Regions from separate parts of the Tessaracoccus aquimaris genome, predicted to be linked through region 1. Evidence: riboswitches for the same ligand, from Rfam matches in the RefSeq annotation. Region 1 holds a riboswitch; the other holds the start of a gene.
What was found. A riboswitch is a leader RNA that binds a small molecule or an ion and turns the genes downstream of it on or off. The one in region 1 is predicted to bind cobalamin.

Region 1 (7,932 bases):
CGGCGGGCGTCGGGGTCTCCTCTGACGTCAACCGCCAGAGCGTGGTCTAGCCTCCCGCACCAACCGACAGCGCCGCCCGGGCACCAACTGGGCGGCGCTGTCTGCTGCCTGCGGCGTGAGCACCCCGACGACGGGGTAGCCACCGGTGACTGGATGATCGGCGAGGAACAGCACCGGTTCACCCGACGGCGGCACCTGGATGGCGCCACGCACCACGGGCTCGCTGGGCAGTTCGCCGGGCGCGCGGCGCAACGGCTCGCCCGTCAGGCGCGCCCCGACCCGGTCGACGGCGCCGCCCACGACCCACGTCGAGCCGTCCAGCCCCTCGACCCACTCCGCCCTCGGCCCCTGCAGGTAGCGCAACTCGACGACATCGGAGGTCTCAGCGCTGACCGGCGTCCAGTCGACGGCAGCCAACCAGCCGGCGCGAGCCTCACCGACCGGGACCTCCGTCCCAGCGGTCAGCGGCGCCGGGCCGAGCCCGCCGAGCGTGTCGGTCGATCGGGACCCGAGCACCTCCTCCACAGCGACCCCGCCGCGCACCGACAGGTAGGACCGCAGCCCCACCGCCGGGGGGCCGAGCGTCAACCGCTCGCCGTCACGCAGCGCGAACGCGACGCCGGGCGAGACGGGACGCCCGTCGACCTCTGCACGGCAGGGCGCCCCGGTCATCGCGACCGTGTGGTCGCCGACCGCCCGCACCACGACCTGCCCAAGCGTGATCTCGAGCGCGGCGCCGCCAGGGGGGTTGCCGACCAACCGCTCCCCCAGCCGGTAGGACCCGAGGTCCGCCGCCCCGGAGGCCCCGACGCCGACGGCGCCCAGCCCCGTCCGCCCCTCGTCCTGGGCCGTGACCGGCAGCAGCGCGCTCTCGACGATCAGTGCCTTCGTCGCGTGCGCCACGGTCGCGGTCGGAGGCGTGGCGGCCCGCTCTGCGCCTCTGGCGGGTGTGGAGGTGCGACCCGCCGGGACCGCCTCGAAGCGGACGGTGGTGCCGGGCGTCAGGAGCGCGGGCGGGGAGGCACCGGGGTCGAACAGCGTGACGTCGGTCGTCCCGAGCAGCCGCCATCCGCCGGGCGACGACGTCGGGTAGATGCCGGAGAACTCGTCGGCCAGCCCGACGGAGCCCGCCGGGACGCGCGTCCTCGGCGAGGCGAGCCGAGGGACGCGCAGCCTCGGGTCGCCGCCGACCAGGTAACTGAAGCCGGGCGCGAACCCCCCGAAGGCGACCTGCCACGGCGTCTCGACGTGAGCCCTGACGACCTCGGCCACCGTCAGCCCGGTCTCGTCCGCGACCGCCGCGAGGTCGGGGCCGTCGTAGCGCACCGGGATCACGACCTCGCGCGGCGTGCCGCTGGCCGCGGCGACGCGTGGACCCGACAGCAGGGCCGCCACCGCCGGCCCGCCCTCGGCGGCCGGCGCACCCACGACCAGCACGGTGCGCGCGGCGGGGATGACGTCGGTGACCGACGCCCACGGTCCCCGCGTGGCAGCGGCGGCGGCTCGCAGCACCGGCTCGGCGGCCAGCACCTCATCGAGCGAGGCGAACTCGACGAGCAGGGCGCGCTCGCCACAGGCCAGAAGTCTCACCCGTCGACCGTCTCAGGGGACGACGGGCGTTCCCCTGGGGTCTGCCCCTGCTCGGTGGGGAGGGCTACGAACGGCGCGATCGTCACGCCTGCCGCGGTGAGGCGGTCGCGCACCGCGCGGGCCAGTTCTGCCGCGCCCTCGGTGTCGCCGTGCAGGCAGACCGACTCGACGCGCATCTGGACCCGCGTCCCGTCGACGGCGACCACGCGGCGCTGCGTCACCATCGTCAGCACCCGCTCGGCGACCTCGCCCGGGTCGGTGACCAGCGCGCCGGGCTCGGAGCGCGGCACCAGCGTGCCGTCCGCCCGGTAGCCGCGGTCGGCGAAACCCTCCGCGACGGTGCGCAGGCCCGCCTCCGCGGCGCGCCGCAGCAGGGCCGACCCGGGGAGCCCGACGACCGGAAGCCGCCTGTCGTAGGCGAGAACGGCATCGACGACGGCGGCGGCCTGGGCGTCGTGGTGCACGACGGCGTTGTAGAGGGCCCCGTGGGGCTTGACGTAGCCGACCCGGGTGCCGAAGCGGCGGCAGATCCCCTCCAGGGCACCGATCTGGTAGACCACGTCCGCCGTCAGTTCCGCGGGCGCCACGTCCATGAACCGGCGCCCGAAGCCCGCGAGGTCGCGGTAGCTGACCTGGGCACCCACGACCACGCCCCGCTCCGCTGCAAGGCGACACGTGGCGGTGAGCGTCAGCGGGTCCCCGGCGTGAAAACCGCATGCCACGTTGGCGCTGCTGACGACGTCGAGCATGGCCTCGTCGTCGCCGAGCCGCCACCGCCCGAACGACTCTCCGACGTCCGCGTTGAGGTCGATCATCATGGCGCCGAGCCTATCGGCTAGGGCCTTGACGAGGCACCCGCTCAGGCGGGTCGCGGACCCCTTCAGCAGTGTTAGAGTGACCGCGTCAGTGAGAGGAAGCCGGTGTGATTCCGGCGCTGACCCGCAACCGTGACGGCATCGCCGAAGCCGGGAACTCACCCTGACAGACCACAGGTAATTTGCATCCGTCGCGGACTACGGATGGGTCCGGGCCATCTTCCTCGGCCTGGCTCTAGCAGTCCCGAGGCAGAAAGGGTAAGAGGCCCATGTCTCTCACAGAATCCACCCGCACGACCGCCCGTCGCGGCGTCCTGGCACGCCTGACGGCGCTGCTCGCGTTGACCTTCATGGCGCTGATGGCGGCGCTCCCGGCCCCGGCCCACGCCGACGGCGCCGACAACGAGGTGGGGGCCTGCCTCTCCGCCGACAAGGTCTGGCTGCTCATCACCACCGAGACCGACGAGGTGATCGCCAACGAGTGCGTCGGCAACCCCGCCACCGGTGACGAGGCCATCGCCAACGCAAAGGTCCCCGTCGTGCTCGGCGACATGAACATGATCTGCACCCTTGGCGGCCACCCCGCCGAGTGCCCCAAGACCTTCGCGGGCGCCTACTGGGCCTACTACCAGGGCGCCCCCGGCAAGGAATACGCCTACTCGCAGGTCGGCCCGGCCGACGCCAAGCCGGTCGGCGGGACCATCGAGGCGTGGTGCTACGCCACCGACAACAAGGAGTGCACGCCTCCGCAGTTGAAGATCGTCCAGGGTGGCACCGAGGTCGCTCCCCCGGCGGGCACCACCGCCGTCGACCTGGTGCTCACCGGCGCGGCGGCAAGCCCCAGCCCGACGGCGCAGCCCACGGCCGAGGCGAGCCAGACCCCGGCGCCCGCTGAGCCGACCGGATCGGCCCCATGGGGCTGGATCATCGGCGGCGTCGCGGCGCTCGCCGTCATCGTCGGCGTGGTGCTGTGGCTGCGTGCCCGCGGTAGCGGCAAGGGCGCGGTCGGCGGACGCTGACCTCAATGCCCCGTCTCCTCCCCCGGGTCGCACCGACCGGGCCTGCCGCCGCGCAGGACCCGGTCGGGCGCGACCTCAGGTCCGTGCACCCATGGGCCTGGTGGGGGTGGGCACTGTGCGCGAGCGCGGCGGTGAGCCTCACCACCAATCCGCTGGTGATCGCGCTCATCGCCGCGGCCGTCGTCACGGTCGTGCTGCGTCGACGCCCGGACGCGCCATGGGCGCGGTCCCTGAAGGTCTACCTGATGCTCGCCGAGATCATCGTGGCGATGCGCCTGTTCTTCCAGATCACCATCGGCGGGATGCGCACCGGCACGGTGCTGTTCGTCCTCCCGTCGATCTCCCTTCCCGACTGGGCCGCGGGCATCACCCTCGGAGGCCCCGTCACGCTCGACGGGCTGGCCTTCGCCCTGTTCGACGCGATCCGGCTCGCGGTGATGCTGTTGTGCGTCGGCGCCGCGAACTCGCTCGCGAACCCCCGCACTGCACTGAAGTCGGTGCCCGCCGCGCTGCGTGACATTTCCACCGCCGTCGTCATCGCGCTGGCCCTCGTCCCGCAACTGATCGGCTCGATCCACCGGGTCCGCCGCGGGCAGCGACTGCGCGGCGGTCGCACCCGAGGCCTCAAGGCGATCCCCGGCACCCTGCTCCCCGTCATCGAGGACGCCGTCGAAGGGTCGCTGCAGTTGGCCACCTCGATGGAGGCCCGCGGCTACGGACGCACCCGCGACGCCGACGAGCCCCGACGCGGCACCTGGCAGTTGCTCACCGCCCTGCTCGGGGTGTTGCTCGGCAGTTACGTGCTGCTCGCCGTCCCGGGAACCACCCCCGGCCCGTTCGGGCTCAGCACGGCTACCTGGCTGGCCGTCGCGATCCTCAGCGTCGCCGTCGGCCTCGCGGTGTGGGGCATGCGTGCCTCGGCCACCCAACTGGGCGTGACCCGCTACCGGCCCGCCCCTTGGGGCACCCCGGAGTACGTCACACTCGCGTGCGGCGTCGTGGGGCTGGCCGTCGTGCTGTGGCTGATCTCCTCCTACGGGGCGCCGTCCGAGATGAACGCCAGGCAGATCCCCATGCAGTTGCCGACGCTGCCCCCGTTGGCGATCCTCGCCGCGGCCGCCTTCGTCGCGCCAGCCTTCGCGACCCCCGACCCGAGAGTGCGCAGATGATCGAGTTCGACCAGGTCACCATCACCCAGCCCGACGCGACCGCACCGGTCCTGTCCGGGGTGACCGGCGTGATCCGGGAGTCCGACCTGTGCGTCATCGTCGGTCGCACAGGCACGGGCAAGTCGACGCTGCTCGGCGCCATCAACGCGCTCGTCCCGATGACCACCGGCGCCAGCATGGCAGGCACGGTGCGCGTCGCGGGGGTCGACGTCACCGGCAGGCGCCCCCGCGATCTGGCGGACCTGATCGGCTACGTGGGCCAGAACCCGCTCAGCGGCTTCGTCACCGACGTCGTCGAGGACGAGATCGCCTACGGCATGGAACAACTCGGCCTCGACCCGGTCACGATGCGCAAGCGCGTCGAGGAGACCCTCGACCTGATGGGCATCGCGGACCTGCGTCGCCGCGCGCTCGTCGAACTCTCCGGCGGGCAGCAGCAGCGGGTCGCGATCGCCGCGGTGCTCGCCGCCCAACCGCGGGTCCTCGTCCTGGACGAGCCCACCTCGGCCCTTGACCCGACCGCGGCGCAGGACGTCCTCGCGGCCATCACGACGCTCGTGCACGACGTCGGCCTGACCGTCGTGCTCGCCGAGCACCGCCTGGAGCGCGTGATGCACGCCGCCGACTCGGCGATCTGGCTGCCAGGCGACGGGAGGGCCGTGTTCGGCGCGACCGCGGAGGTCCTCGGCCTGTCCGACGTCAAGCCACCGCTGGCCCAACTCTCCGAGGCGCTCGGGTGGCCAACCGTCGCCACCAGCGTGCGCGACGCGCGCCGCAAGGTCACCGCCGAGGGGCCGCATGTCGCGCTGCCCGACCTGCCGGAGGCGTCGGTGTCCTGGCTTACCGACGGGCTCACCACGGTCGCCCGGGCCGAGCGGCTGGCAGTCCACTACGGCGACCTGCGCGCCGTCTGCGTCGACCTCGACCTGCACGCGGGAACCGTGGTCGCGCTGATGGGCCGCAACGGCTCCGGCAAGTCGTCGCTGCTGTGGGCGCTGCAGGGCGCGGTCGCCAGCACCGGCACGCTCACCGTGGACGGCGCCGACCCGCGCACGGTCGCTGACGCGGAGGCGCGCAAGCTCGTCAGCCTGGTGCCACAGACCCCGTCCGACCTGCTGTACCTGCCAACCGTCGGCGAGGAGTTGGCGCAGGCCGACCGCGAGTCTGACGCGGCGCCCGGCACCACGCGCCGGATCCTCGCGGACCTCGGGGCCGACCTCCCGGAGGACCGCAACCCCCGCGATCTGTCGGAGGGGCAGCGGCTCGCGCTGGTGCTGGCCATCCAACTGGCCGCCCGCCCGGCGGTGATCTGCCTCGACGAGCCGACGCGCGGCCTCGACTACCGGATGAAGGCCGAGCTGAGCGGCATCGTGCGGTCGCTCGCCGACGCGGGCGCCTGCGTCGTGATCTCCACCCACGACGTGGAGTTCGCGGCGCTGACCACCGACCGGTGCGTCATCCTCGCCGAGGGCGAAATCGTCGCGGACGGGCCGACGCGGACGGTGTGCTGCGCGTCGCCCGCCTTCTCCCCCCAGGTCGCGAAGGTCTTCCACCCGCACGATGTGTTGACGGTCGCCGAGGTCCGCGAGGCCATCGCGGTCCAGGGGCTCGTCTCGTGAGGGGTCGCACGGACCTCGTCTCGGTCCTGATGCTCAGCCTCGCCGCGCTTGCGGGGGCGCTGGCCTTCTGCTGGCCGCTGATCGTGGTGCCGTCGGCCAGCCTGGACGGCAACACGCAGTCGCCGTTCGTGTTCGCCGCGCTGCTTCCGGTGCTGCTCGGGATCGTGGTCTCCGAGTTGAGCCGGGGCACCATCGACGTGAAGAGCCTCGCGATGCTCGGGGTGCTCTCCGCGCTGGGCGCCCTGGCGCGTCCGCTGGGCGCTGGGACCGCTGGCATCGAGTTTGTGTTCGTCCCGCTGATCCTTGGCGGACGGGTGTTCGGGCCGACGTTCGGGTTCCTGCTCGGCAGCACCACCCTGTTCACGTCCGCCCTGTTGACCGGCGGCGTCGGCCCATGGTTGCCGTACCAGTTGCTGGCGGCGTCGTTCGTCGGGCTGGGTGCCGGGCTGCTGCCGAGGGCGAAGGGTTGGGTCGAGATCGCGGTGCTGAGCTGCTACGCCGCGGTCGCCGGGTTCGCCTACGGCATCCTCGTGGACCTGTCGTTCTGGCCGTTCAACCTCGGGCTCGGCACCGAGGCGAGCTACGTGGCGGGCGCCCCGATCCTGGAGAACCTGCACCGGTTCGCGGTGTTCAACCTGGCGACGTCGATGGGTTGGAACCTGGGTCGCGCGGTGACGACGATCGTCACGCTGGTGCTGATCGGCCGGCCGCTGCTGCGGATCCTGCGCAGGGCCGCCCGGCGCGGATCGTTCGAGGAGGTCCGCCGCCCGGTCACGGCGACGTCGACCCCCTGAGCCTCCGACAAGGCGCCACCTTCGGACCCCTCGACAACCTCGGGGAACGGTCGCTGAGCCTGTCGAAGCGTCCGCAACCACCGACCAAGCCCGCGACCACAAGACAGCTCCAGAGCTCCGGCAAGGCGTCACTTCCGGACCCCTCGACAAGCTCGGGGAACGATCGCTGAGCCCGTCGAAGCGTCGCAACAACCGCTCGGACCCCTCGACAAGCTCGGGGAACACCGTTCGCTGAGCCTGTCGAAGCGTCCGCAACCACCGGCCTCCCTGCGGCCACACGACAGCCCTGAACCTCCGACAAGGCGCGCCACCCTCGGACCCCTCGACAAGCTCTGGGAACGGCGTCACCAGCCCACTTCCGGACCCCTCGACAAGCTCGGGGAACGATCGTCCCTCGACAGGCTCGGGGAACGACCGTCCCCTCGCCCAGACTCCGGAACGACGGACGCCCGGCAGAGCCCTATCCGCAGGCCCAGTCGAAGGTCTCCGAGGACAGGTCGATCTGCAGCGTGCCTCCCCCGCCCAGGTTCAGGCCGGAGATCTCTCCCAACTCCAGGTAGGTCGGGGTCAAGCCGCCGGGCATCCCCTGGACGGGGAAGGCCGTGCCGCCCAGGTGGCAGCGACCGAACAACGCCTCGGCCCACGGCTCGAACCTGGACGTCACCGTGTTGAACGGCTGCAGGTAGCTTCCGCCGCGGGCCTCGACCGGTGCCTCCCCGGCGTTCGGGTCGTCCCGCTCGACCAGCCAGACCCGGCGCAGCGGCTCCACGTCGTCCCAGGCGTTGGCGCCCTCGCTGTCGTCCTCCGGTGACCCGTCACGGCGCACGTCGGAGTGCGGCGCCGTCGGACCAGCCGACAGCTCCGCCTCGGTGAGCCAGACGAGCTGATACTGGCCGCCGATCTCGTCCTCGCGCACCAGCGCCATC
Region 2 (7,932 bases), 610 kb from region 1:
CGTGGTCGTGGCCGAGCGGCGCACCGAGGATCGCCGAGACGGCGAGGCTCGCGGTGACGCCCGGCACGATCTCGACGTCGATGCCCTCGGTGCCCTGCTCAAGCACGGGGCTGGCCATGGCGTAGATCGCCGGGTCGCCACCGCAGACGAGCGCGACGTTCTCCCCCGCTCGCGCCGCCTCAATCGCGGCGGCTGTGCGGGCCTCCTCGGTGCCCATCTTCGACGCGTAGATCCGGGTGCCGGGGCGGGCAAGGTCGCGGATCTGCTTGACGTATGGGCCGTAGCCGACGATGAAGGTGGCCTGTCGCAGCGCGGTCTGGGCGCGCTGGGTGAGCAGGTCGCGGGAGCCAGGGCCGAGGCCGACGACGCTGAGCCTTCCGCGCGCAGGCAGCCGCCCGATCGCGCAGGTGGCGTCGGTGTTGCGCTGCTTGGGGACGATCAACTCCGCTCCGTGGGCAAGCACGGAGGCCTCCGACACGGAAGGCGTGCCGACGTGACCCTCGACGAGAGCGCTGGGGGTCGGCACCTCCTGGCCGGCGAGTTCGTCGGCCGGGTAGTCGATGAGCGGGACGCCGAGGTCCTTGACCAGCTTGAGGAAGCCGATCTCGCCGGCCTTGACGTCGATCGTGGTGATGGCGGCGACCGACTCCAGCGCGAGCCCGTGCTCGGAGAGGGTGTCGGTGAGGAGTTGGCGGATGACGGCGATGTCGGTGCCACGGTTGCAGCCCATCCCGACGACGAGGCTCTTGGGGTGCAGCGTGACGGTGGGAAGCGCCGAGGCCGGGGCCTCGGCGAGGTCGGTGACCACGATCCGGGCGACCGGGTCGTCCGCGTCGCTCGACACGTTCTCGGGCAGCGGCGGTAGCGGCCACCCGGAGGTCTTCTCGACGAGGACGGGCCTGCCGTCGATCAGTGCGCGGGTGACGCCCGCGACGTCGCCGCTGTATGCCCAGCCGAGGGTGTCGAGGGCCGGCAGGTTGAGGGCGTCGGTCGCGGTGGTCAGCACCGGGGTCGCGCCGATCCCCTCGCCGATGCGGCGGGCGAGGTCGTTGGCTCCGCCCGCGTGCCCCCCGACGAGCGGGACGGCGAAGCGGCCCGCCTCGTCGACGACGACCACGCCGGGGTCCGTGACCTTGCTGCGCAGCAGGGGCGCGACGAGGCGGGTGGTGGCGCCGAGCGCCAGGTGGCTGACGATCAGGTCGCACTCGCGCCAGGCGAGCGGGAGCAGGTGCGCGGCGGGGCCGTCGTAGCGCCGGGACGCCACGCCGAGGGCCGCGTCGATCTCGTCGGCTCGGCGGCACGCGGCGGGGCTGCCGACGAGGTGGCCGACGACGGGTTCGGCGCCGGGCGCGCGGTCGCGCGGCGCCTCCGCGGCGATCAGGCCGGGATCGTCCGGGACGCCGTCGAGGACAAGCACGACGTTGGGTTCGGCGACGTCGTCCAGGGCGGAGGCCTGCTCGGCGGTCAGGACGCGGACCCGTTCGTCCGGCTCTCCGAGGCGTTCGGCAAGCACGAAGGTTCGGGCGGGCAGGGCGACCGCGAGTTCCCGGACGCCACCGTCGGCGGAGGTCAGCACCGCGACCTTCCGGTGCCAGCGCGCCGCGGCGATGGCGGCGTCGAGGGGCTTGCCGTGTGCCGAGACCACCAGGGCGTCGTCCCACGGGAGGGCGACGGCGGCGAAGGCCGCCGCGACGGAACTGACGGCGGGCGAGACGGTGACCTCGTGGCCGGCGAGCCGGATCCGGCGCACGATCCCGTGGAAGCCCGGGTCGCCGCTCGCCACGACCAGGACGTCGTCATTCGGGTCGGCCGCGCCGATCCGCTCGAGGGCAGGGGTCAGCGCGCCGAGCACGACCTGGCGTTCGGGTTCGACGCCCAGTTCGGCGAGGTGGCGCCGTCCCCCGACGACGAGCGCGGCGGTGGCGGCGAGGTCCCGGGTCGCCTGGCTCAGTTCGCCCAGGTAGCCGTGCACGTGGATCATCGGGTCTCTCCCTCGAGTCGGACGGCGCCCGCGCCGTTGGCGCGAAGGTCGGTTTGGGCGGTGGCCTCTGCGGCGCGGTACTCGTGCCGGAAGCCGGGGTGGTACAGGTGTGAGCGGGTGCCGCTGTGGCCCTCGGCGAGTGCCGGGCCGACAAGGACGACGGTGTGCTTCCACAACTTGTTCTCGCGCATGGTCGCCGACAACTCGCCGAGCGGGCAGCGCAGCATCATCTCGTCCGGCCAGGAGACCCGGTAACCGACGATGCACGGCGTCTCCGGCGGGTACCCGCCCGCGAGGAGTTCCTCCTGCAGTTGCTTGTTGCGGGCGGCCGAGAGGTAGAGCGCCATGGTGGCGCCGTGGGCAGCGAACCCCTTGACCGTCTCGCGCGGCGGCATGGGGGTGCGGCCGCCCTCGAGCCTGGTGAGGATCAGCGACTGGGACACCTCGGGGATGGTGATCTCCGAGTTCATCCTCGCGGCGGTGGCCGAGTAGGCGGAGACACCGGGGACGGTCTCGAAGTCGAGGCCGAGTTGCCTGCACATCTCGTACTGCTCCCCGGTCGCCCCGTAGATGGACGGGTCTCCGGTATGGACGCGCGCCACGAGCAGGCCCTCGTCTGCGGCGCGTCGGTAGTGGGCCGCGGTGTCCTCCAGCGCCGCGGAGGCCGAGTCGACGACAAGCGCGTCGGGACGGGCTCCAGCGACGATCCCCGGGTGCACCAGGCTGGAGGCCCAGATCACGATGTCGGCGCGGGAGATGACGTCTGCGCCGCGCACGGTGATGAGGTCGGCGGCGCCGGGGCCCGCCCCCACGAAGATGACCTTGCCGCGGTTCACAGCCGTCCCCCCGCCTGGTCGCCGCGGGCGGCGGGAGCCAGCACCGTCGAGAAGTAGGGGGCGGTCGCGTCGTCGTCGAGGTCGGCCAGCCGGATCAGTTCCTGCCGGTCGAGGCCGAGGTTGACGCCGAGCACCGCATCGCGGCCCTTGGATCGCAGGGTCGCCACGACCTCCGGCATCCGCCGTCCGCCCTTGTAGGCGACCACGGTGTCGACGGCGTCGAGCACCCGCTCCAGGGCATCGAGGCCGGCGGTGACGGGGACGAGTGCGAGGGTCTCGGTGCCCTCGACGAGCGGGGTGCGACTGGTGGCGGCAAGGGCCTGCATGGCGGTGATGCCGGGGATCACCTCGACGGCGACGTCGGGGCGGCGCTCCAGGACGTGCGCGGCTAGGTAGGAGAACGTCGAATAGACGCTCGGGTCCCCGACAGTGGCGAAGGCGACGCACCGGGCGCCATCGTCGAACGCGTCCACGGCGGCGGTGGCGGAGGCGAGCCACGCGGCCTTGCGTCGGGGGCTGACGCCGCTGCGGTCGGCCATCGAGAAGGGCACCCGGACGATCCGGGCGTCCGGCGCGTTGGCCAGCACGATCTGTTCCGCCCGGCCCGGCCCGTCGCCGGACTCCTCCGTCGCGGGCACCAGCACCGCGTCGGCGATCTCGAGCGCGCGGGTCGCCTTGAGGGTGATGAGGTCTGGGTCGCCTGGTCCGACTCCGATGCCGATGAGGCGTGGCTGCGATGGGGGATGCGTCATCCTGGTCGCCTTTCTGGGTCTCTCGCCCGAGGTGTGCGGCGCATGGGATGAGTTCCTGACTCCCGCACCATCGGGTGCGGTCACAGTGGCGGGACCGTGCCGGACTTACACCGGCTTCCTCAAGCATTCCCATGCTCGGGTGAAGTCTTGCAGGGGCCGTCAGGACCTCGTCAGGCGGGGTCGCTCAAGGGTGCCGCCACGCGCGACCGCACGGCGATAGGCTCCTGCTACACCACGGACGTGAGGAGACAGGCATGACCACGATGAGGACCGTTCCGCTCGGCGGCACCGGGAAAGAGGTGCCCAACGTCGTCCTGGGGTTGATGCGCATCGCCGACAAGTCCGACGCAGAGATCCGCGAACTGGTGGGGACCGCGCGGGAGGCGGGCATCGACTTCTTCGATCATGCCGACATCTACGGGGGTCGCGACCACGCCTGCGAGGAGCGGTTCGCGGACGCGATGCGGCTCTCCACCGCCGAACGCGGCGAAATCACGATCCAGACCAAGTGCGGCATCGTGACCGACGGGCCGTACTTCGACTTCTCCTACGAGCACATCATGGGCCAGGTCGAGGGGTCGCTGCGCGCGCTGCGCACGGACTACATCGACGTGCTGCTGCTGCACCGCCCGGACGCGCTTGTCGAACCGGAGGAGGTCGCCCGGGCGTTCGACGAGTTGGAGTCGGCGGGCAAGGTGCGCGCGTTCGGCGTCTCGAACCACACGCCCCGCCAGATCGACCTGCTGAAGACGGCCGTGCGCCAACCGCTGGTGGCGAACCAGTTGCAGTTGTCGATCACGCACTCGCCGCTGATCGCGCAGGGCGTCGCGGCGAACATGTCCGACCTCGACCAGTCGGTGGTGCTGGACGGCGGCGGCCTCGTCGAGTACTGCCGGATCAACAACCTGACGATCCAGGCGTGGTCGCCGTTCCAGGGCGGCTTCTTCACGGGCGTGTTCCTCGGCTCGGACGAGTACCCCGAGTTGAACGCGGTGATCGACCGGCTCGCGGCGAAGTACGACGTGCCGCCGATCGCGATCGCGACGGCGTGGATCACGCGGCACCCGGCGGGCATGCAGGTCGTGCTCGGCACCACGACCCCGGACCGGGTCGCGGGCGCGGCGCTGGGCTCGGACATCCCGCTGACGCGCAGCGAGTGGTACGAACTGTTCCGGGCGGGCGGCCACCGGGTTCCGTGACGATCGCTGGTTGAGCCAGCCCGCCGACGAAGTCGCGCGGTGCGTCGAAACCTCCCGCACCCGCACGCCGAGCCAGCCCCAGGGCACTAGAGGCATCACCCGAGACCCCGCGGAGCTCACCGGGGTTTCGACCGATGTCGACCGCTCCGCGCCCGACATGGCTCAACCAGCGACACGTTGGTTGAGCCAGCCCGCCGACGAAGTCGCGCGGTGCGTCGAAACCTCCCGCACCCACGCAGCGAGCCAGTCCCGGGCATCACCCGAGACCCCGCGCCCCTCACGGGGGTTTCGACCGATGTCGACCGCTCCGCGCCCGACATGGCTCAACCAGCGACAGGTTGGTTGAGCCAGCCCGCCGACGAAGTCGCGCGGTGCGTCGAAACCTCCCGCACCCACGCAGCGAGCCAGTCCACGGGCATCACCCGAGACCCCGCGCCCCTCACGGGGGTTTCGACCGATGTCGACCGCTCCGCGCCCGACATGGCTCAACCAGCGACACGTTGGTTGAGCCAGCCCACCGACGAAGTCGCGCGGTACGTCGAAACCTCGACACCCGCGCAGGGAGCCAGCCCCAGGGAACGAGCGGCTAGCGGGCGAGCGAAAGCAGAGCGTCGACGTCGATGTGTTCCTCGATCGCGTCTGCCGTCGTCTCGATCATCGTCTCGCGCAGCGCGCCGAAACTGATGCCCTCCCCTGACGGCGACCAGTCGCGGCCCGCCTGGGCGGCGACCTCGCGCAGCCAGGCGCGACGGAAGCCGTCCGACTCGAGCGACCCGTGCCACATCGTGCCCCACACCGAACCGGCGCGGACGCCGTCGAGGAAGGGCTCGTGGCCCGGGTCGACCGTGCAGATGCCGTGGTGGATCTCGTAGCCGGTGACGGCCTCGCCGCGCCAGGATCCCTCCGGGCGCGCCAGCACCTTCTCGGCGTGGAACCGCACCGAGACGGGCAGCAGGCCGAGCCCGTCGGCGCGGCCGCTGCCCTCCACGTCGTCGTCGATGGTGCGGGCCAGCATCTGGTAGCCGCCGCAGATCCCGAGCACCGGGCGACCCGCGGCGGCGCGGGCCTCGATGACGGCGGCGATGCCGGTCTCGCGCAGCCAGGCGAGGTCGTCGAGCGTCGAGCGGGAGCCGGGCAGCACGACGACGTCGGCGGCCTCGACCTGGCGCGGGTCGACAGTCACGGTGACGTCGACGCCGGGCTCCTGCGCGAGGGCGTCGACGTCGGTGGCGTTGGAGATGCGCGGCAGCCGGACGGCCGCGATCGTGAGGTCGGACGGGTCGGCGGCGCGGCCGTCGGAGCGCCAGCGGCCGACCTCGAGCGCGTCCTCGCCGTCGACCCAGACGCCGTGCAGGTACGGGAGCACGCCGAAGTTCGCCAGCCCGGTGCGGGCGCTGATGTCGTCGAGTCCCGGGTCGAGGATCGACTGGTCGCCGCGGAACTTGTTGATGATGTAGCCCGAGAGCAGCGCACGGTCCGGTTCTTCGAGGAGGCCCCAGGTGCCGTAGATCGAGGCGAGCACTCCCCCGCGGTCGATGTCGCCGACCAGCGCGACCGGCAGGTCGAAGCGACGGGCGAGGCCCATGTTGGTGTAGTCGCCTGCGCGCAGGTTGATCTCGGCGGGAGATCCTGCCCCCTCGCAGACGATCAGGTCGTGCCGGGCGGACAGTTCCTCGTAGGCGGCGAACGCGGCCTCGGCCAGGTGCCTGCGCTCGGTGGCGTACTCCCCCGCCTCGAGCGTGCCGAACGGCTGCCCGCGCAGCACCACGAAGCTGCGCCGGTCGGTGCCCGGCTTCAGCAGCACGGGGTTGAGCACCGAGGTGGGCGTGACGCCCGCGGCGAGCGCCTGCAGGTACTGGGCGCGGCCGATCTCGGACCCGTCGAGGCACACCATCGAGTTGTTGCTCATGTTCTGCGCCTTGAACGGGGCAACGTCGATGCCGCGCCGCCGGGCGACCCGGCACAGGCCCGTCACGAACAGCGACTTGCCCGCGTCGGACGACGTGCCCGCGATGAGGATTCCGGTCATCTCTTCCTTCCACATATGGCCAGCGCCGCGACGCAGCCAGCGGTGACGACCGCGGTGACGCGGGTCACGAGCCGGGCCGCGCGGCGAAGTTCGGGCGACCTGGGGCGCGGCCCCTCCCCGAGCAGGTCGCGGTCCTCGGAGCGGGAGAAGTACACATTGGTGCCGCCCAACTGGACGCCGAGCGCCCCGGCCCATGCGCTCTCGCACCATCCGCCGTTGGGCGATGGGTGCTTCGCCCCGTCGCGTCGCATGATCCGCCAGGCGTGCCGCGCGTCGCCGCCGACGGTGGGCGCGAGCAGGCAGGCGACGGCCCCCGTGACGCGGGCGGGGGCCAGGTCGGCGACGTCGTCGAGCCTCGCGGCGGCCGTCCCGAACCGCGCGTAGCGCTCGTTGCGGTGACCGACCATCGCGTCGAGCGTGTTGAGGCAGCGGTGCACGACCATGCCGGGGACGCCGAGCAGCGTCCCCCACAGCAGCGACGCGACCGCGGCGTCTGCGGTGTTCTCCGCCATCGACTCGACGGCGGCGCGCGCCAGTTCCGGCTCGTCCAATTGCTCGGGGTCGCGGCCGCAGAGGTTGCCGAGCCGGGCGCGGGCGCCGCCCAGGTCGCCCTCGTCGAGACGGTCGGCCATCAGGTCACCCTCCCGTGCGAGGCTCCTTGCACCGAGCACCGCCCAGGTCGTGACGGCGGTGGCAAGGGTGTGTGCGACGGGGTGGCGCCTGCTGACCCGCTCGACCAGCAGCGCGGCGGCTGCGACGGGAGCGACGGTCGCCGCGACGTGGAGCGCCCCCGCGGCGGTGTCGTCGGCGTAGGTCGACTCCTCCACCCGCGCGGCCCACGTCCCGAACCAGGCGACGGGGTGGTGGCGGCGGGGATCTCCGAGGACCCGGTCGGCGACGACGCCGAGCGCGATCCCGGCGGCACGGCTGACAAGCATGGCCGCGACGCTAGCACCACTGACCCGACGCGCGGGCGCGGGTCTGGCGTTGAGCGGTGCTCACGGCTCGAGGGTGAGCGGGTCCCAGTCGCGGCTCACCACGAGCCCGTTGGGCCATTGCGCCCAGGTCTCCCAGTCGATGTCACCCGGCCCGCCGCCGTCGAGCATCGTCACGAGCAGGCGCAGCGTGTCTCCGT

Region 2: it holds a riboswitch for cobalamin, as region 1 does, so the genes downstream of both, cobI (precorrin-2 C(20)-methyltransferase) here and BW730_RS10010 (hypothetical protein) in region 1, are expected to answer to the same signal.

Annotation. Positions count from the first base shown of each region.
Region 1 covers NZ_CP019606.1:2,140,039-2,147,970, forward strand. The annotation lists gene BW730_RS09995 (hypothetical protein) at 1-50, shown strand, start outside; gene BW730_RS10000 (5-oxoprolinase subunit B/C family protein) at 28-1,590, opposite strand; gene BW730_RS10005 (LamB/YcsF family protein) at 1,587-2,408, opposite strand; cobalamin riboswitch at 2,466-2,585, shown strand; gene BW730_RS10010 (hypothetical protein) at 2,675-3,424, shown strand; gene BW730_RS10015 (CbiQ family ECF transporter T component) at 3,430-4,593, shown strand; gene BW730_RS10020 (ABC transporter ATP-binding protein) at 4,590-6,212, shown strand; gene BW730_RS10025 (ECF transporter S component) at 6,242-7,006, shown strand; gene BW730_RS10030 (hypothetical protein) at 7,467-7,932, opposite strand, start outside.
Region 2 covers NZ_CP019606.1:1,527,419-1,535,350, forward strand. The annotation lists gene cobJ (precorrin-3B C(17)-methyltransferase) at 1-1,981, opposite strand, end outside; gene cobM (precorrin-4 C(11)-methyltransferase) at 1,978-2,817, opposite strand; gene cobI (precorrin-2 C(20)-methyltransferase) at 2,814-3,569, opposite strand; cobalamin riboswitch at 3,598-3,717, opposite strand; gene BW730_RS07205 (aldo/keto reductase) at 3,824-4,768, shown strand; gene BW730_RS07210 (cobyric acid synthase) at 5,355-6,797, opposite strand; gene BW730_RS07215 (cobalamin biosynthesis protein) at 6,794-7,735, opposite strand; gene BW730_RS07220 (histidine phosphatase family protein) at 7,796-7,932, opposite strand, start outside.